DNA from 2 places in the Lysinibacillus sp. FSL P2-0066 genome. Region 2 is predicted to be linked to the other one. Evidence: riboswitches for the same ligand, from Rfam matches in the RefSeq annotation. Region 2 holds a riboswitch; the other holds the start of a gene.
What was found. A riboswitch is a leader RNA that binds a small molecule or an ion and turns the genes downstream of it on or off. The one in region 2 is predicted to bind cobalamin.

Region 1: another riboswitch for cobalamin. It lies ahead of MKZ14_RS02660 (ABC transporter substrate-binding protein); the one in region 2 lies ahead of MKZ14_RS20770 (hypothetical protein).

Annotation. Positions count from the first base shown of each region.
Region 1 is NZ_CP150202.1:538,334-541,757, reverse strand. It holds gene MKZ14_RS02665 (iron ABC transporter permease) at 1-479, opposite strand, end outside; gene MKZ14_RS02660 (ABC transporter substrate-binding protein) at 476-1,444, opposite strand; cobalamin riboswitch at 1,575-1,758, opposite strand; gene MKZ14_RS02655 (acyl-CoA dehydrogenase family protein) at 1,816-3,424, opposite strand, start outside.
Region 2 is NZ_CP150202.1:4,179,199-4,182,622, reverse strand. It holds gene ytvI (sporulation integral membrane protein YtvI) at 1-188, opposite strand, end outside; gene MKZ14_RS20780 (hypothetical protein) at 279-833, shown strand; gene MKZ14_RS20775 (glutathione peroxidase) at 915-1,460, shown strand; cobalamin riboswitch at 1,585-1,783, shown strand; gene MKZ14_RS20770 (hypothetical protein) at 1,942-2,499, shown strand; gene MKZ14_RS20765 (cobalamin-binding protein) at 2,483-3,424, shown strand, end outside.

The DNA.
Region 1 (3,424 bases), 970 kb from region 2:
AGGGAACCTAAAAATGAACTAAAAATAACACCTGTTAATATCAACGTTTCCATTTTCAATGAGCGGTCTACGAGTCTAGCAAAGCTCATAACAACTACCATCGTGATGATAGCACCAATCATACTGAAGGTTGGCAGCGCATACAAACCGACAACAGGTATAGAAATACTAAAAAAGATCGTTAAAACAGCACCAACAGAAGCCCCTGATGAAACCCCTAGTGTATATGGATCTGCTAATGGATTTTTTAATAAACCTTGGAATGCTGCTCCAGCAATAGCTAGAGATGCGCCTACTAGTCCCGCTAATAACACGCGAGGCAAACGAATTTTCCAAAAGATATTGGCGGCTGTTTCATCAACCGCCTTATTCCACAATACTTCTAGTGGAATATGAACTGAGCCTATTGCTACGCCACACCAGATGCTAATAAGAAGAAGCGTACATGTTAGTGTATAGGCTAGTGCTATTTTTTTCACTTAAATACCTCAGGATAGATCGCTTTTGCTAATTCTTCTAGACCTTCTGCTAAACGTGGTCCTTGACGACTTGTTGTGCTTTCATCTACCTGCACAATCGCATTATTTTTCACGGCATTAATCGTATCAAAGCCCGCACGTTTTGGTATCTTCGTTAAAATATCTGGTACATAATGATATGTCACCACGATGACATCTGGGTTTTTCGCGATAATTTGCTCTGCATCAATTTTATACCAATTATCGCCATCTACAGCTACATTCTCTGCATTGAGCATTTCAAGCATTGCATTCATAAATGTGCCATTACCAGCTGTATAAATATCTGGCTCATCCGATGCTTCAACTAACACTTTTTTTGGTTCAACGTCCTTGACTTTAGTCAAAATTCCTTCTACTTTAGCCTTCATATTAGCGACAATTTTTTCTGCCTCTGGTAATTTTCCTGTAGCACGTCCAAGCTGCTCAATTGTCGTATATGTTTCATTAAAGTCTTGTGCATTTTTTACTACAAATACTTTTAAACCTGCCGATTCAAGCTGTGCAATAGCCTCTTCTGAAAGAGACATGCTAGATTCGTGAGAAAAAACGATATCTGGTTTTAAGGCAATAATTTTTTCAATATCGTATTCCATGCCGCCAACCTTATCCTTCTCAGCTGCCTCTGGTGGATAATCGTCGTTGTCAGTAACACCAACTATTTCATCATTTAAACCGAGTCCAAAAAGAATTTCAGTGTTACTTGGAATAAGTGAAACAATTTTCTCCGGAGGTGCTTCGAGTGTAATGTCCTTACCAAGGGCATCTGTTATTGTCATTGGGAATGTTGCTTCATCCACCTGTGCCTTTTCTTGCTGTGTTTGCTGCTCATTAGCTGGCTTGTTATCCTTTGCTTCCTGTCCACAAGCAGCTAGCAAGCCCACTGCTAAAAATGCTGATAATCCTATTTTCCAAAATTTCTTCATGTGAATCCTCCTTGGTTGATCCGTGCGATATTTCTTATTCTAATCAAAATAATACCCCTCATCTTTGAAAGATGAGGGGTCAAAATCGCACCAAAAAACTGATACAAAATCCACCACCCTATCCTCGTAGGTTGTATGTCGTTATAAAGGCAGGTCTCCTGGCTAGTGCTGCTTGCGATTTTTCAAGCCTTCCCGAAATATTCAGTGGCATCATTTGAAAAAACTCACACTTACAGTGGCGGGACCGCATCGGAATTACACCGATTTCCCTTTTCACTTTACTTAAGTAAAGAACCTTTATAATATTCAGTTGATTTCATTATACATGAAAATGAAAGAAGTCGCCTCCATTCAAGACGACTTCCAAGCTATTATACAATTTCAGAAAAGTATTGGACTGTTTTCATTTGAGCACCCATTTCTCTTAATGACCATGTCTGCTCTAAATAAACGTCCGCAAGTTTTTCATATTTCCCACCAAATTTATGTGCCCATTCAACCGCTACAACACTTTCATAAAGATGAGCCATCTTTTTCGCCATATCTTTTGCTTCAAAAGTTTTCGTCGCTTCGTCTAAAGCGCTAAAGAGTTGTAGTTTCGCAGACATATCCTCCAATTTTTCTTTAACGATTTGTACCAATGAGCTGTCAGCTAATTTGTCTAATCGTTCCTTCATCTCATGTACAAACAATTCATGGGCATGGAACTTATCTACCAAACGAATGAGTTCTAAGGCCAAAATATTAGCCGTCCCCTCCCACACCGTCAACACTTGCGCGTCTCTTAATAAGCGTGGCGTTACAAAGTCTTCGATATAGCCATTACCTCCGTGTAATTCAATTGCCTCACTAGCATAATGAACGGCTTGCTCTGCCGTTTCCTTTTTCATAATGGCAATATATAAACGATTCATAATAAGGTCTTGCTGTGTTCCCTGTCCACTCGTCACTTTATCGTATAACTGAATAAGATCAAAAACTGTCGCTACCTCCACGTGCAACTTAGCTGCAAATTTACCTAAAGCATCCTGAATCATAGGGTATTGTGTTAAGGGCTTGCCAAATGCATGTCGATTGGTTACATAATGTTTTGCCTCTAAGAAGCCGCGGCGCATAATACCAATTGAAGCGACTGCATTACAAATTCTTGATAGATTTAGTGCTTCTAGCATGTAATAAATCCCTTTATTTTGCTCTCCTACAACATAGGCAAGTGCACCTTCAAATTCTACCTCACCAGAGGGAACAGCCCGAACCCCTAGTTTATCTTTCAGTCGGCGAATACGTAGATGATTCGCTGTTCCATCTTCTTTGCGCCATGGAACTGCAAACAACGTTAAGCCTTTGGAACCTGCTGGCGCATCTTCTAGTCGCGCCAATACCATCGCTACACCACACATGCCTGCATTGGAGGCAAAGTATTTTTCACCATATAGACGATACGCAGTGCCATCCTTTCTAGCCTCCACCACATTTGCACCAACATCAGAGCCTCCTTGACGTTCTGTTAAAAATGTCGCACCTTCATATAAATCTGTGTCACCTGTTGCACAAACATGTGGTAAAAAACGCTGCTTTACCTCTTCATCCGCATAATGATCTAATAGATAGGCAGTAGCCATCGTCAATGTTACGGGACAGTAAAAACCAGGCTCTGCATGTGATAGCATATAACCTTGCGCAAAGCTATAAACATAATTACCCTTGTGACCTAGCTGCGGAATATCCTTGTGTACATAACCGACAATCCCTGTATTATATGTCTCTTCAATCGTCTTTTTATAGCCATCATTAACCCAAACCTCTGATATCTCTTCACCATAGGCATCATATCTTTGAAGGCGAGGCTCTCCCTGTCGATCTGTATACTTTGCCCTCGTATCAATATCACCTGCACATAGCTCACCAAAATCTGTTAACTCTCGATGTGCATAGGATAAAAACTCTTTATCTAACATCATTTCTAATATTTTTTGAAGC
Region 2 (3,424 bases):
GCAACTGCTATTTTCCGTGACATTTTCCATTTCCGTTTAAAGAACATGACAATTGGTTCTAAGAAAAATGCACTAATCCCAGCAAGTATTAAAGGCATGGATACGGGGATAACAAAATAGGCAGCTATAAGTAGTGATAAAATCACAATCAACCGAAAAATCAATTTCCTAGCATGAAATTTATTCATAAACTCACCTTCTTTGCGAAAAAAATTAAGTTAAGTGTACCATAAATCAAGTTTTATTACGTTCTGAAACAATAAAGGTAGGGATAAATTATGGAAAAAGAGATTTTGCAACTTTTTAGTAATCTAACAGAGCATGATCGCGATATTCAATATGAATCTTACGAGGAATTAATGAAAATTATGCAGGAACCTGTAGATTGGACATATGCAGTTTGGGAACAGCTAATAAAAGCACTTACATACAATAATGGTTATTCTCGTGCACGTGCTGCACAAATTTTATGTGCTTTAGCTGCAAAAAGTGATCCAGAAGAAAGGGTCTTGGAGGATTTTTTAAAGATTTGGGCTGTGACTTACGATGATCAATATGCTACAGCGAGGCATGCATTACAAGCAATTTGGAAAATTGGACAAGCGGGTCAGGTACAAAGAGATTTGGTTGTGTCGTATCTAGCTAAAAGATTTCAAACATGTATAGATGAAAAACAGCCATCTCTTATTCGCCAGGATATTATTATGTCATTTAAAAAGCTATATGATCAAACGAATGACTCGAAATTATTAGACATTGCCCATCGTTTAATTAATGAGGAACAAGATGCTAAATATAAAAAGAAGTATAAGTCAGCCATCCGTTCAAAGTAGCGAGATGGTGTTTTTTTGTGCAAATTCTTTGATGAACTGTAGAATAGTCAACTATAATGAATGAAAAAAAGAGGTTATGGCATGAGCATTTATAATTATCTAGTACGAAAGCCTAATGGTGAAATTTTATCGATGGAAACATATCGTGGAAAAACAATGTTAATTGTTAACACGGCAAACCAATGCCGATTTACATATCAATTTGAAGACTTACAGAAAATGTATGATAAATATGGAAAAGAGAATTTTGTAGTTCTTGGATTCCCTTGTGATCAATTTGGTCATCAAAATCCTGAAAATGGAGAGGAAACTAAGCATCTATGCAAGGTAAACTATGGAGTCACATTCCCGATTTTTGAGCTTGTACAGGTAAATGGAGAGGCAACACATCCACTCTTTAATTATTTAAAGCATGAAGCGGATTACCGCGAATTTGGGAAGGCAAGTATGCAGGAGAAAATGCTGGCAGAAGCAATAGTTCAACTTGCTCCAAGCTTTTTAGATGGTCGTAATATTCGCTGGAACTTTACAAAATTTCTAGTAGATGCTAATGGTAAAACCGTTGCTCGCTTTGAACCAACAGATTCACAGCTTGATATTGAACAAGCAATTGAAACACTATTGTAGTAAACTTATTAAACAGTTTTAATTTTTCTCTTAAAGTAGCAATATTGCTGTAATTTTAAAGTTATCCATTCTAAGTATAGCTATTTTTTCTGAAGCATATATGATAAACTGCTTTACAAATGAAATATTCTTGCAGAATAAAGGTGCTAGTTAGCATAATCGGGAATTCGGTGAAAAACCGGAGCTGTTTCCGCAACTGTAAGTACAGCCAATATAAAGATTTACCACTGTCTCAAAGAAGATGGGAAGGTCCTTTATAACTCATTTGTTTCATGTGATGAACTGTACAAGCCAGGAGACCGACCTTTATTTGAACGTATAAAAACTTCTCGGAAGCTAGGAGGATATACGGCAAATACATAGGCTATGTCCAGTTTGATGGTACTTATTATGTTATTTTTGTCGTTCCTTTGCAAAAGGAGCGATTTTTTTATGCCTTTCAAGTAAGAATTTTTCATTATAGAAAGTAGGGGGGAAGCAAGTGAAAAAAGATGCCCGTTATTCTTGTTATCCATTTATGCGTGAGAAAGCTTCAACGGTAGATTTTGAAATTCGAACAGATAGCCTTACAACACATTTAGGAGTTGCATTAGCTGCAGTAAAAAAAGAGGATGTTCAAGTTGTTGCTGAGGATTTATTGCTTATTTTACCTATGGCTTATCATGTAAATGGCTCAGTTCGTGGGAAATTAGCAGTAACTGAAGAGGATTTATCTTGGTTAAGTGAGCGGTATGATTTTTACGTTCGCCATGTGAAGGAAGAGATTCAAAGTTTTGTTTTACCACAAGGAACAGAGGCCGCTGCTGCTCTACATCTTTGCCGCAGTGAAGCGAAAAAATCATATCGTATCTTACACAAAGTATCAGAAGAACGAGAGGTTCCTGCTATTCTTTTCGATTACCTTGGCTTATTAGCTAATGTATGTTTTGTTATGGCTGTGTTTATGAATCAGCAAGCAGGAATAGCTGAAATACCATTTATTAGTAAATCTTACCCAATGAAAAAGAAAAAGGAGAATAACAATGAAGAAAGTATTTAATTTCCAATGGCTATCAGTGCTCTTACTTGCACTGGTATTAGCAGGCTGTGGCACGGCTGAAGATACAACAAATAAAGAAGCTTCACAGGATATACAACAAGAAGAGAAAACAAGCTATAAAGTGACAGATGATCGTGGAGTGGAAATAGAGTTTAATGAAGTACCGAAAACAGTCGTATCATTACAACCGAGTAATACTGAAATTTTGTTTGCTTTAGGTGTTGGCGATAAAATTGTGGGGGCAACTGAGTACGATACTTACCCAGAGGAAGCACAAAAAATTGAACGTGTCTCTGATACTATGAATTTTAACAGTGAAAGAATTATAGCGTTAAAGCCAGATGTTGTCATTGCTTATACAATCGGTGATAAGGATGCACTAAAGCCGCTTGAGGATGCAGGAATTAAAGTGTTTGTTATTCAATCTGCGACTACTTTCGAAGATGTTTATGGAGATATCGAACAAATTGCTGCAGTGATGGATGTTGCGGATAAAGGAAATAAATTAAACGAAGAGATTAAAGCGAAAATTGCTGAAGTCCAAACGAAGGTGAAGGACGTAAAGACGCCAAAAAATGTTTATTTAGAGGTTAGCCCTAAGCCAGACATTTATACAGCAGGCTCTAGTACTTTCCAACAAGAAATATTGGATGCAGCTAATGTTAATAATGTTTTTTCTGACCTGACTAGCTGGGCAAAAGTGAATGAGGAAGATGTTATTGCAAAAAATCCAGATGTTATTTTAACGACAGTAAACTATACAGAAGATCCTATAGGGGAAATTCTTGGACGAGATGGTTGGAATACAGTGACAGCTATTCAAAACAAAGCGGTGTTGTCTCTTGATACAGATATCTCTAATCGACCTGGTCCACGTATTGGTGAAGCTGTAGAATTAGTAGCGAAAGCTGTATATCCAGAGTTA